One region of the Bacillus sp. LQ16 genome, then DNA from elsewhere that is predicted to be linked to it. Evidence: a T-box and tRNA genes for the amino acid it is inferred to sense, from the RefSeq annotation. Region 1 holds a T-box; the other regions hold tRNA genes.
The links. A T-box is a leader RNA that pairs with one kind of tRNA and senses whether it is charged. The one in region 1 lies ahead of alaS (alanine--tRNA ligase), so its partner is inferred to be a tRNA-Ala.
Positions count from the first base shown of each region.

Region 2: it encodes a tRNA-Ala, which carries the amino acid that the T-box ahead of alaS (alanine--tRNA ligase) is inferred to sense. The anticodon was not compared.
Region 3: it encodes a tRNA-Ala, which carries the amino acid that the T-box ahead of alaS (alanine--tRNA ligase) is inferred to sense. The anticodon was not compared.

Region 1 is NZ_CM173491.1:4,266,906-4,271,065, forward strand. It holds gene alaS (alanine--tRNA ligase) at 1-1,349, opposite strand, end outside; T-box leader at 1,390-1,609, opposite strand; gene AC3EMB_RS21535 (PH domain-containing protein) at 1,851-2,195, shown strand; gene AC3EMB_RS21540 (AI-2E family transporter) at 2,240-3,307, opposite strand; gene AC3EMB_RS21545 (hypothetical protein) at 3,484-3,696, shown strand; gene AC3EMB_RS21550 (YrzQ family protein) at 3,743-3,871, opposite strand; gene AC3EMB_RS21555 (hypothetical protein) at 3,890-4,078, opposite strand.
Region 2 is NZ_CM173491.1:4,748,600-4,752,759, forward strand. It holds gene AC3EMB_RS24045 (MFS transporter) at 1-820, shown strand, start outside; tRNA gene AC3EMB_RS24050 (tRNA-Glu) at 967-1,038, opposite strand; tRNA gene AC3EMB_RS24055 (tRNA-Ser) at 1,045-1,135, opposite strand; tRNA gene AC3EMB_RS24060 (tRNA-Asn) at 1,143-1,217, opposite strand; tRNA gene AC3EMB_RS24065 (tRNA-Ile) at 1,225-1,301, opposite strand; tRNA gene AC3EMB_RS24070 (tRNA-Gly) at 1,312-1,382, opposite strand; tRNA gene AC3EMB_RS24075 (tRNA-Lys) at 1,396-1,471, opposite strand; tRNA gene AC3EMB_RS24080 (tRNA-Thr) at 1,482-1,557, opposite strand; tRNA gene AC3EMB_RS24085 (tRNA-Phe) at 1,572-1,647, opposite strand; tRNA gene AC3EMB_RS24090 (tRNA-Asp) at 1,657-1,732, opposite strand; tRNA gene AC3EMB_RS24095 (tRNA-Met) at 1,736-1,812, opposite strand; tRNA gene AC3EMB_RS24100 (tRNA-Ser) at 1,841-1,933, opposite strand; tRNA gene AC3EMB_RS24105 (tRNA-Ile) at 1,951-2,027, opposite strand; tRNA gene AC3EMB_RS24110 (tRNA-Met) at 2,032-2,108, opposite strand; tRNA gene AC3EMB_RS24115 (tRNA-Ala) at 2,129-2,201, opposite strand; tRNA gene AC3EMB_RS24120 (tRNA-Pro) at 2,217-2,290, opposite strand; tRNA gene AC3EMB_RS24125 (tRNA-Arg) at 2,301-2,374, opposite strand; tRNA gene AC3EMB_RS24130 (tRNA-Leu) at 2,378-2,466, opposite strand; tRNA gene AC3EMB_RS24135 (tRNA-Gly) at 2,483-2,557, opposite strand; tRNA gene AC3EMB_RS24140 (tRNA-Leu) at 2,587-2,667, opposite strand; tRNA gene AC3EMB_RS24145 (tRNA-His) at 2,690-2,765, opposite strand; tRNA gene AC3EMB_RS24150 (tRNA-Thr) at 2,776-2,851, opposite strand; tRNA gene AC3EMB_RS24155 (tRNA-Val) at 2,856-2,931, opposite strand; rRNA gene rrf (5S ribosomal RNA) at 2,936-3,051, opposite strand; rRNA gene AC3EMB_RS24165 (23S ribosomal RNA) at 3,153-4,160, opposite strand, start outside.
Region 3 is NZ_CM173491.1:772,638-776,797, forward strand. It holds rRNA gene AC3EMB_RS03805 (23S ribosomal RNA) at 1-978, shown strand, start outside; rRNA gene rrf (5S ribosomal RNA) at 1,080-1,195, shown strand; tRNA gene AC3EMB_RS03815 (tRNA-Val) at 1,201-1,276, shown strand; tRNA gene AC3EMB_RS03820 (tRNA-Tyr) at 1,285-1,368, shown strand; tRNA gene AC3EMB_RS03825 (tRNA-Gln) at 1,380-1,454, shown strand; tRNA gene AC3EMB_RS03830 (tRNA-Lys) at 1,459-1,534, shown strand; tRNA gene AC3EMB_RS03835 (tRNA-Leu) at 1,550-1,630, shown strand; tRNA gene AC3EMB_RS03840 (tRNA-Gly) at 1,660-1,734, shown strand; tRNA gene AC3EMB_RS03845 (tRNA-Leu) at 1,751-1,839, shown strand; tRNA gene AC3EMB_RS03850 (tRNA-Arg) at 1,843-1,916, shown strand; tRNA gene AC3EMB_RS03855 (tRNA-Pro) at 1,927-2,000, shown strand; tRNA gene AC3EMB_RS03860 (tRNA-Ala) at 2,016-2,088, shown strand; tRNA gene AC3EMB_RS03865 (tRNA-Ser) at 2,109-2,201, shown strand; tRNA gene AC3EMB_RS03870 (tRNA-Ser) at 2,256-2,348, shown strand; tRNA gene AC3EMB_RS03875 (tRNA-Met) at 2,368-2,444, shown strand; tRNA gene AC3EMB_RS03880 (tRNA-Asp) at 2,448-2,523, shown strand; tRNA gene AC3EMB_RS03885 (tRNA-Phe) at 2,532-2,607, shown strand; tRNA gene AC3EMB_RS03890 (tRNA-Thr) at 2,617-2,689, shown strand; tRNA gene AC3EMB_RS03895 (tRNA-Trp) at 2,696-2,766, shown strand; tRNA gene AC3EMB_RS03900 (tRNA-Ile) at 2,777-2,853, shown strand; tRNA gene AC3EMB_RS03905 (tRNA-Asn) at 2,862-2,936, shown strand; tRNA gene AC3EMB_RS03910 (tRNA-Glu) at 2,938-3,009, shown strand; gene AC3EMB_RS03915 (CBS domain-containing protein) at 3,139-3,558, shown strand; gene AC3EMB_RS03920 (DUF3965 domain-containing protein) at 3,880-4,160, shown strand, end outside.

The DNA of each region.
Region 1 (4,160 bases):
ACACCGCCTTGAACTTGCATTGAGTCAACGTCTTGACGAGCAGCACGTGCACGCTCACGTTGTTTTTCCATTTCATTTTCAAAACCTTCATGATCAACTGTCATGCCAGCTTCTTCTGCATATTCTTCTGTTAATTCAATTGGGAAACCGTATGTGTCATATAGACGGAACGCATCTACTCCAGAAATAACAGTTGTTTTTTCTTCTTTTGCTTTTGTAATAACTTCAGCTAAAATTGCTTCACCATCATGAAGTGTTTCATGGAAACGCTCTTCTTCGTTTTTCACAACTTTCGCAATGAAATCTTTCTTTTCAAGTACTTCTGGATAGAAGTCTTTCATTACTTCTCCAACAACCGGTACTAATTCAAACATGAATGGACGGTTAATGTTTAATTTCTTCGAATAACGAACAGCGCGGCGTAATAAACGACGTAATACATAACCACGGCCTTCGTTAGAAGGAAGAGCACCGTCACCAACAGCAAATGTTACTGTACGGATATGGTCAGCAATTACTTTAAACGCCATATCTTTTTCTAAATCGCCATTACGATATTTCTCACCAGAAATTGATTCTGTTGCACCAATCATCGGCATGAATAGATCTGTATCAAAGTTCGTAGGCACATCCTGAACGATAGATGTCATACGTTCTAGACCCATCCCTGTATCAATGTTTTTCTTAGGAAGTGGTGTATATGAACCATCTGGATTATGATTAAATTGAGAGAATACAAGGTTCCATACTTCTAAGTAACGCTCGTTTTCTCCGCCTGGATATAATTCTGGGTCACTAAAGTCATTACCGTAAGCTTCTCCGCGGTCATAGAAAATCTCTGTATTCGGTCCACTTGGTCCTTCACCGATATCCCAGAAATTTTCTTCTAAGCGGATAATACGCTCTTTTGGAACGCCCATTTTCTCATTCCAAATTGTGAATGCTTCTTCATCTTCTGGATGGATTGTAACTGATAGTAATTCTTTATCGAATCCGATCCATTTGTCGCTCGTTAAGAATTCCCAAGCCCATGTAATTGCTTCTTCTTTGAAGTAATCACCGATTGAGAAGTTTCCTAACATTTCAAAGAATGTATGGTGACGAGCTGTTTTCCCTACGTTTTCAATATCGTTTGTACGAATTGATTTTTGAGCATTTGTAATACGTGGATTTTGTGGGATTACACGTCCATCAAAATATTTTTTTAATGTTGCTACACCACTATTAATCCATAGAAGAGATGGATCTTCATGTGGAACTAGTGATGCACTAGGTTCTACTGCATGTCCTTTTTCTTGGAAAAAGTCTAAAAACATTTGACGAATTTGTGCGCCTGTTAGTTGTTTCATTGTATTTTCCTCCTTAAATATAAAAAACTCCCGTCCCTATAAAAGGGACGAGAGTTAACTCGCGATACCACCCTAATTATGAATTGATTACAATAACAATCAATTCATCACCTCATGGTGCCGTAACGTGGCAAGACGGCAGTGATTAGCTGCTCTCAGGATTAGCTTTCTGTTACCCTTCATTTAAAGCTTCTTTCAGCCATATGGAAGCTTCTCTCTATAAATGGACTGTAACGTACTTGTTCCGTCATTGATTTAATGTATTATATGACTAAATATAATAGAATTCTCTTAAGTTTGTCAATGTAGATAATCATTTATATTGTATTAATCGCTTATTAATCATAGGTATTCTACTATTCATTCTTAACAGCCTTTTCATATATTATGCGTTTATTAATAAATTGGAATCTCCTTACAATAATAATTTATAAAAATTTCTAAATATTACTTTTTTTGCTATAATTAAATTATTGTTAATAAAATAAAGGAGCGATCACAATGACAACCTTACTTAACAAAGCTAAAAACATATTAGCAACTGACGAAACGATATTATTTTACGCAGCATGTTCATTAGACATATTTATTTATCGTTCCGTCGCAAGGCCAGGATTGCTAATTTTAACGAACAAAAGGTTATTCTTTTACGGGCCAGATGTAAGTAAGAATCCAATATTTGAAGAGTACTCTTTTGCAAAAATTTCTAATCTAAAAGAACAAAAGCGTCTTTTCAACAATCAAATTGTATTTATGTATGATAATGAATGGAAAAAAATAAAACATATTCAAACAAATGATGTGAGCTCCCTCGTTCAAAAGATACACGAGCAGCTTTCTAAATAAATATATGATTAGCCCTCTATTTCTTACATAGAGGGCTTCTATACTTACACATTTTCTTTTTTCAAGAGAGGTCTCACATGAACAATGACAGTACGAATAACTGCTAAAATCGGAACCGATATTAGTAATCCTACAATACCAGCTACTTCCCCCCCAACTAGTAATGCAAGCATAATAATAACAGGATGCATACGAAGTGACTTACCAACAATGTAAGGCGATAAAATGTTACTTTCCACAAATTGCAAAATAGCAATCGTAATCCCCGCCTTAATAAGTAAACTCGTTGATACTGTTGCTGCAATCATTAACGTCGGGATCGCTCCTAAAATAGGACCAAAGTACGGGATTATATCCGTTACCCCAATAATAATGCCAAGCAATAATGGATATTTCATACCGATAAACCAAAAAGAAAGAGCTGATACTCCCCCTAATACTAAACAAACAAATAACTGTCCTCGAATATAACTTCCAAGTGACTTATCAATTTCTTTCGCAAGCATTTGCCCCGTACCTCGCCATTTACTTGGGACTAGTTTCCAAAAGATATGATAAAACTCACCATAATCTTTTAATATGTAAAATACAATGAACGGTATTAAGAAAATAATGAGCAATGAATCGAGTACACCACGAGCTGTACTCATCACTTTATTTAAAAGCGCTTGAATCTTCGTTTCCACACCCACAAAAAGTTGTTTCACCTTTTCATGAATGAACGAAGGGAAATTCGCTGTTTGTTCTGTAACGCCATCCATCCACGAATCGTACATCTTTGTAAACTGCGGAAATTGTTCATTAATCTCTTGTAACTGTTTAATAACGACTGGTGTTCCTTTATAAATCCCATAACCAATTCCGCCAAAGAAAAGGATATAAATGAGCAAAATGGCAAGTGTACGGGGCATCCCTTCCTTATGAATTTTTTCAATTAAAGGGTGCAATAAATACGCAATAAAACAGGCGATAAGAAACGGCGTAATCGCTACTTTAAATACAAAAATAATCGGTGCCCATAGTGGCTTAATTTTTAAAAAGACGAGCAAACAAAGAAAAACAAGTAACAATAATCCTAAACGATATATCCAAATGATTTTAAGATTCTTCACATGAAAAACCTCCTCCACCTTTATTTTGAAAATAAATGGGTTAGGTTATGTGTGAAACTTTTAAAATCTTTTCATACGGACCATACTGTTTTTTAAAGACGTACATATAAATAACATAACAAGGACAACCACCCCTGAGAATACAGCATGAAATAATGTAATCAGGAGGGCTAATTATGGTTTTGTTTATGCTTGGATTATCAGCACTTTTTATGATTCTTGAATGGATTTGTATCGGCTTTGGTATTTGGAAGGGGTTCTTTATTCGTTCCTCACGTAAAGAAAAAGCGAAGCAATTATGGCAGTATGGAATACTTGGCGTCGGCTGTTACGGTCTATCTTATCTTTTCTCAGAAATTGGACTTTTTTATTTGCATATGAGTGCATAAAAAAACTCCCTTGTCTATAAGGGAGTTTTTCACTTCATCGAAATGATTATAAGTAAGACTTAATCATCTTACGTGCTTTTTTCATATTGCGTTTTGAAAATACATCTTGCTTACGAGCATATTGATATGCTGCAGCTCCAACACCTAATGCGATTAATGAATTGCGTAGATTCAAAGTAAATCCCCCTTTTCGTTATCCGATCGTTCTTTCATTCTCATCAAATAAATCATCAAGAGAGCTTAATGAACCATCTTCCTCAACTTGATGCGTATGGATTTTCCCCTTTGAAACCGATAATTCGATATAACAATTCCAGCAATAAAATTGGTTGACACCTATTTTCCCAATGTCTTTCCCTTTGCAATTTGGACAAATGAACATATGGCTTTCATCTCCTTACAGTCTCCCAGATTCTATTCGCCATTATGTCCAAACCGCATTCATTTATACATTGCTGGAGCCT
Region 2 (4,160 bases), 480 kb from region 1:
CCATAAATTGCATACAGCATTTTCCTTTGAATCGGTCGTCGACGAAATTTGCTTCATAATTGGTCCTGTATTATCTGTCAGTTTAAGTGTTATGTTCTTCCCAGAAGCAGGGCCACTTTTATCATCTGTTTTTCTTACAATTGGGGTATGCCTATTCATCCTACAAAAAAGCACAGAACCACCTGTACACCCTGGCGACATTACAAACAAAGGAACAGTATTTAAAATTGGTTCTTTGCGAGTACTAGTATTCACACTCATTGCTATAGGTACTATCTTTGGCACAATAGATGTCGTTAGTGTAGCTTTTGCTGAACATCAAGGAAACGCAGTAACTGCTAGCTTTGTACTTTCTGTCTATGCAATCGGTTCATGCCTGGCAGGCCTTATTTTCGGTACTCTTAAACTCAATGCTCCACCCTATAATCAATTTTTAATAGCAGTCACACTTTCCATGATAACAATGCTGCCACTATTTTTCGTAAATACTATTGCTTGGCTAATAGTTATTGTCTTCTTTGCAGGACTATCTGTCGCTCCTACTATGATTATTACTATGGGGCTTGTGGAAAGAATCGTACCTGAATCAAAAATAACAGAAGGAATGACTTGGGCAATTACAGGACTTGGAATTGGAGTCTCCCTAGGATCAGCGATAGCTGGTTTAGTTATTGATAATTTTGGAGCTCGAGCAGGATTTAGTGTGGCTATTATAGCAGGAGGCCTTGCCTTCACTATTGCACTTTTAGGATACAAAACTCTTCACTTCGCATATAATCATGCTGTTATTAAACAAGATGGACATTCAATAGAGAGTTAAAACATGTTCAAAAAATAGGATTATCTCTTCTTATGCATGAGAAAAGGTAATCCTATTTTAAACTTATTATTTATAATCTGTCATAGCTTCTTCTATATCTATACACAACAAAAAAGAGATAGCAGTTTATGCTATCTCTTTTAGTATGACCCGTACGGGATTCGAACCCGTGTTACCGCCGTGAAAGGGCGGTGTCTTAACCACTTGACCAACGGGCCAATTACTGGCAGAGAAGAAGGGATTCGAACCCTCGCACCGCGTTCGCGATCTACTCCCTTAGCAGGGGAGCCCCTTGAGCCACTTGGGTACTTCTCTATAAATATGGCTCCGCAGGTAGGACTCGAACCTACGACCGATCGGTTAACAGCCGATAGCTCTACCACTGAGCTACTGCGGAACAATTATGGTGGGCCTAAATGGACTCGAACCATCGACCTCACGCTTATCAGGCGTGCGCTCTAACCAGCTGAGCTATAGGCCCATAATTGAAAAGCGGGTGAAGAGAATCGAACTCTCGACCAGAGCTTGGAAGGCTCTTGTTTTACCACTAAACTACACCCGCATTAAATTGAAAATGGTGAGCCATGAAGGATTCGAACCTTCGACCCTCTGATTAAAAGTCAGATGCTCTACCAACTGAGCTAATGGCTCATTTTGAAAGTGGTGCCGGCTAGAGGACTTGAACCCCCAACCTACTGATTACAAGTCAGTTGCTCTACCAATTGAGCTAAGCCGGCTTGCGACTTCAAAATGGTGGCTCGGGACGGAATCGAACCGCCGACACGAGGATTTTCAGTCCTCTGCTCTACCGACTGAGCTACCGAGCCTTATTAAAATGGCGGTCCCGACCGGGGTCGAACCGGCGATCTCCTGCGTGACAGGCAGGCATGTTAACCACTACACCACGGGACCATTTGGTTGCGGGGACAGGATTTGAACCTGCGACCTTCGGGTTATGAGCCCGACGAGCTACCGTACTGCTCCACCCCGCGATGATATAATATGTAATTTAAGAAAAAATGGAGGAGGTAGAGGGATTCGAACCCCCGCGCGACTCTCGCCGCCTGTCGGTTTTCAAGACCGATCCCTTCAGCCGAACTTGGGTATACCTCCGAGATATAAACCTTTAGTGGTGGACCTTGTAGGACTCGAACCTACGACCGGACGGTTATGAGCCGTCTGCTCTAACCAGCTGAGCTAAAGGTCCTTTATGGTAGCGGCGGAGGGGATCGAACCCCCGACCTCACGGGTATGAACCGTACGCTCTAGCCAGCTGAGCTACACCGCCATAAATGATATTAAAATAAGTGGAGCCTAGCGGGATCGAACCGCTGACCTCCTGCGTGCAAGGCAGGCGCTCTCCCAGCTGAGCTAAGGCCCCATGTTTTTGGGAATATCGGGAAGACAGGATTTGAACCTGCGACCCCCTGGTCCCAAACCAGGTGCTCTACCAAGCTGAGCCACTTCCCGTTAATAAAAGCGCGCCCGAGAGGAGTCGAACCCCTAACCTCTTGATCCGTAGTCAAACGCTCTATCCAATTGAGCTACGGGCGCATATGGTGCCGAGGGCGGGGGTCGAACCCGCACGGTGGTCACCCACCGCAGGATTTTAAGTCCTGTGCGTCTGCCTGTTCCGCCACCCCGGCATGTCATATTGAAAATTGGAGCGGAAGACGGGATTCGAACCCGCGACCCCAACCTTGGCAAGGTTGTATTCTACCACTGAACTACTTCCGCAAGACATGTTTGAGATATTTTATTAAAAGTGCGGGTGAAGGGAGTCGAACCCCCACGCCAAAGGCGCTAGATCCTAAGTCTAGTGCGTCTGCCAATTCCGCCACACCCGCATATTAATATTTTAAGAAAAAATGGGGCGACTGATGGGAATCGAACCCACGAATGCCGGAGCCACAATCCGGTGCGTTAACCACTTCGCCACAACCGCCATGATTTTCTGGTGCCGACTAGAGGACTTGAACCCCCAACCTACTGATTACAAGTCAGTTGCTCTACCAATTGAGCTAAGTCGGCTAAATGGTGGAGGATGACGGGATCGAACCGCCGACCCCCTGCTTGTAAGGCAGGTGCTCTCCCAGCTGAGCTAATCCTCCATTTGCCTGGCAACGTCCTACTCTCACAGGGACAAGGTCCCAAATACCATCGGCGCTAGAGAGCTTAACTTCCGTGTTCGGTATGGGAACGGGTGTGACCTCTCTGCCATCATTACCAGACTGTATTCATTTAAGACAAGAATTATTGTAACTCATTTAACTTCTAAAGTCAACAAGTTTTTTATATTCTTTCAAAACTAGATAACATTGCTTCATATTATATGGTTAAGTCCTCGATCTATTAGTATTCGTCAGCTCCACATGTCACCATGCTTCCACCTCGAACCTATCAACCTGATCATCTTTCAGGGATCTTACTAGCTTACGCTATGGGAAATCTCATCTTGAGGGGGGCTTCATGCTTAGATGCTTTCAGCACTTATCCCTTCCGCACATAGCTACCCAGCTATGCCCTTGGCAGAACAACTGGTACACCAGCGGTGCGTCCATCCCGGTCCTCTCGTACTAAGGACAGCTCCTCTCAAATTTCCTACGCCCACGACGGATAGGGACCGAACTGTCTCACGACGTTCTGAACCCAGCTCGCGTACCGCTTTAATGGGCGAACAGCCCAACCCTTGGGACCGACTACAGCCCCAGGATGCGATGAGCCGACATCGAGGTGCCAAACCTCCCCGTCGATGTGGACTCTTGGGGGAGATAAGCCTGTTATCCCCGGGGTAGCTTTTATCCGTTGAGCGATGGCCCTTCCATGCGGAACCACCGGATCACTAAGCCCGACTTTCGTCCCTGCTCGACTTGTAGGTCTCGCAGTCAAGCTCCCTTATGCCTTTGCACTCTACGAATGATTTCCAACCATTCTGAGGGAACCTTTGGGCGCCTCCGTTACACTTTAGGAGGCGACCGCCCCAGTCAAACTGCCCACCTGACACTGTCTCCCGGGTCGATAAGACCCGTAGGTTAGAATTTCAATACAGTCAGGGCGGTATCCCACCAGCGCCTCCACCGAAGCTAGCGCTCCGGTTTCAATGGCTCCCGCCTATCCTGTACAAACTGTACCAAAATTCAATATCAGGCTACAGTAAAGCTCCACGGGGTCTTTCCGTCCTGTCGCGGGTAACCTGCATCTTCACAGGTACTATAATTTCACCGAGTCTCTGGTTGAGACAGTGCCCAAATCGTTACACCTTTCGTGCGGGTCGGAACTTACCCGACAAGGAATTTCGCTACCTTAGGACCGTTATAGTTACGGCCGCCGTTTACTGGGG
Region 3 (4,160 bases), 1.9 Mb from region 1:
GTCCTAAGGTAGCGAAATTCCTTGTCGGGTAAGTTCCGACCCGCACGAAAGGTGTAACGATTTGGGCACTGTCTCAACCAGAGACTCGGTGAAATTATAGTACCTGTGAAGATGCAGGTTACCCGCGACAGGACGGAAAGACCCCGTGGAGCTTTACTGTAGCCTGATATTGAATTTTGGTACAGTTTGTACAGGATAGGCGGGAGCCATTGAAACCGGAGCGCTAGCTTCGGTGGAGGCGCTGGTGGGATACCGCCCTGACTGTATTGAAATTCTAACCTACGGGTCTTATCGACCCGGGAGACAGTGTCAGGTGGGCAGTTTGACTGGGGCGGTCGCCTCCTAAAGTGTAACGGAGGCGCCCAAAGGTTCCCTCAGAATGGTTGGAAATCATTCGTAGAGTGCAAAGGCATAAGGGAGCTTGACTGCGAGACCTACAAGTCGAGCAGGGACGAAAGTCGGGCTTAGTGATCCGGTGGTTCCGCATGGAAGGGCCATCGCTCAACGGATAAAAGCTACCCCGGGGATAACAGGCTTATCTCCCCCAAGAGTCCACATCGACGGGGAGGTTTGGCACCTCGATGTCGGCTCATCGCATCCTGGGGCTGTAGTCGGTCCCAAGGGTTGGGCTGTTCGCCCATTAAAGCGGTACGCGAGCTGGGTTCAGAACGTCGTGAGACAGTTCGGTCCCTATCCGTCGTGGGCGTAGGAAATTTGAGAGGAGCTGTCCTTAGTACGAGAGGACCGGGATGGACGCACCGCTGGTGTACCAGTTGTTCTGCCAAGGGCATAGCTGGGTAGCTATGTGCGGAAGGGATAAGTGCTGAAAGCATCTAAGCATGAAGCCCCCCTCAAGATGAGATTTCCCATAGCGTAAGCTAGTAAGATCCCTGAAAGATGATCAGGTTGATAGGTTCGAGGTGGAAGCATGGTGACATGTGGAGCTGACGAATACTAATAGATCGAGGACTTAACCATATAATATGAAGCAATGTTATCTAGTTTTGAAAGAATATAAAAAACTTGTTGACTTTTAAAAGCAAATGAGTTAAAATGATTCTTGTCTTAAATGAATACAGTCTGGTAATGATGGCAGAGAGGTCACACCCGTTCCCATACCGAACACGGAAGTTAAGCTCTCTAGCGCCGATGGTAGTTGGGACCTTGTCCCTGTGAGAGTAGGACGTTGCCAGGCAAAATGGAGGATTAGCTCAGCTGGGAGAGCACCTGCCTTACAAGCAGGGGGTCGGCGGTTCGATCCCGTCATCCTCCACCATATATGTCGGAGGGGTAGCGAAGTGGCTAAACGCGGCGGACTGTAAATCCGCTCCTTCGGGTTCGGCAGTTCGAATCTGCCCCCCTCCACCATTCTTAATTAATGGGCTATAGCCAAGCGGTAAGGCAACGGACTTTGACTCCGTCATGCGCTGGTTCGAATCCAGCTAGCCCAGCCATTAAGAGCCATTAGCTCAGTTGGTAGAGCATCTGACTTTTAATCAGAGGGTCGAAGGTTCGAATCCTTCATGGCTCACCATTTTTAATAAAATATGCGGGTGTGGCGGAATTGGCAGACGCACTAGACTTAGGATCTAGCGCCTTTGGCGTGGGGGTTCGACTCCCTTCACCCGCACTTTTAATAAAATAACTCATACATGTCTTGCGGAAGTAGTTCAGTGGTAGAATACAACCTTGCCAAGGTTGGGGTCGCGGGTTCGAATCCCGTCTTCCGCTCCAATTTTCAATATGACATGCCGGGGTGGCGGAACAGGCAGACGCACAGGACTTAAAATCCTGCGGTGGGTGACCACCGTGCGGGTTCGACCCCCGCCCTCGGCACCATATGCGCCCGTAGCTCAATTGGATAGAGCGTTTGACTACGGATCAAGAGGTTAGGGGTTCGACTCCTCTCGGGCGCGCTTTTATTAACGGGAAGTGGCTCAGCTTGGTAGAGCACCTGGTTTGGGACCAGGGGGTCGCAGGTTCAAATCCTGTCTTCCCGATATTCAAAAAAACATGGGGCCTTAGCTCAGCTGGGAGAGCGCCTGCCTTGCACGCAGGAGGTCAGCGGTTCGATCCCGCTAGGCTCCACTTTATTTAATATATGTCTCGGAGGTATACCCAAGTTCGGCTGAAGGGATCGGTCTTGAAAACCGACAGGCGGTGAGAATCGCGCGGGGGTTCGAATCCCTCTACCTCCTCCATTTTTAAAAATGGTTTAGACATATAATAATAAAATATTTATTTTTTTCCTTCATGGAGGTATACCCAAGTTCGGCTGAAGGGATCGGTCTTGAAAACCGACAGGCGGCGAGAGTCGCGCGGGGGTTCGAATCCCTCTACCTCCTCCATTTTTTAATTTAATATTGTCGCGGGGTGGAGCAGCACGGTAGCTCGTCGGGCTCATAACCCGAAGGTCGCAGGTTCAAATCCTGTCCCCGCAACCAAATGGTCCCGTGGTGTAGTGGTTAACATGCCTGCCTGTCACGCAGGAGATCGCCGGTTCGACCCCGGTCGGGACCGCCATTTATGTTGGCTCGGTAGCTCAGTCGGTAGAGCAGAGGACTGAAAATCCTCGTGTCGGCGGTTCGATTCCGTCCCGAGCCACCATTTTTTTATGCCGGCTTAGCTCAATTGGTAGAGCAACTGACTTGTAATCAGTAGGTTGGGGGTTCAAGTCCTCTAGCCGGCATCATTTAGGGGCATAGTTTAAAGGTAGAACTGAGGTCTCCAAAACCTCCAGTGTGGGTTCGATTCCTACTGCCCCTGTAAAGTATATGGGCCTATAGCTCAGCTGGTTAGAGCGCACGCCTGATAAGCGTGAGGTCGATGGTTCGAGTCCATTTAGGCCCACCATATATTATTCCGCAGTAGCTCAGTGGTAGAGCTATCGGCTGTTAACCGATCGGTCGTAGGTTCGAGTCCTACCTGCGGAGCCATGGCCCGTTGGTCAAGTGGTTAAGACACCGCCCTTTCACGGCGGTAACACGGGTTCGAATCCCGTACGGGTCATACAAAAAAGAGTCAGCATTATGCTGGCTCTTTTTTATTTTGTTGATCCTTTTTATCATTTTACTTTCCAGAAATAAATAAAGGAATTTTGGAAAAGCTATGGTATGTATAAAAAGGAGGAAATAAATAATGACACGAGTTAGAGACTTAATGAGTACCCATATTGTACATTGTACACCGCTAGACAATGTATATGAGGCAGCTGTAAAAATGAAGGAAGAATCGGTTGGGTTAATTCCTGTTGTTGAAAATGAGCAGGTTGTTGGGCTTGTTACTGATCGAGATTTAGTTGTTCGAGGGATTGCTGAAAAACATCCTGGATCTAATAAAATTACAAATGTAATGACAACAAATATTATCTCAGTTTCTCCAAATGATTCTATTGAAAAAGCTACAGAGCTAATGGCACAGTATCAAATTAGACGGTTACCAGTAGTTGATAGTGGTCAGCTTATTGGCATGTTAGCACTAGGAGATTTAGCTATAAGGGAATCGGCAGATGATCAAGCTGGATTTGCCTTGAGCGAAATCTCAGAGCGTACAGAGTAAATTGAAACTTTAATTAACCGAGATTTTAATGGTCACTCATAAAGAGCTAAATTATATATAAAGTTCAGATGCATTATTCTAGTATATATGGATTAAACTAATATGTTAGCGTGATGTATCTGAGACATTATATAATAAGGATATGGTTAATAATTTCCACAGTTTTTTTAAATTTGTTATTCTTCATTTTTAATAAGAGAAAAGATGATATACTGATAGATATAAGTATTATGAGGGATTTTGAATATAACAATATTAATTTTTAGTGGTACGATAATAAATTAATATTTCCTACATAGATGAAAAGGGAAGGGGAATTATATGAAGGCTGTACAGGGCGATCCAAATTGGAATTTGGTTACAGATACATATATAGAACCAAATAATTTTGCTGAATTATTTTCTTTGCTTGTACCTTGTCACCCAAAAGGTGAGGGGAAAGAACGAACTATATTAGTATGGAAAGAGAAAGAATTTTATAAAGAAGAAAATTTAGCGGCATTTATCGTATATGGCATGAATAAAGTAAAGAATTTACCGCAGTTTCATAAAGATGAAATTCCAACTTTAGTGCGTATTCTTCGCTTATGCCAAGAGATTGG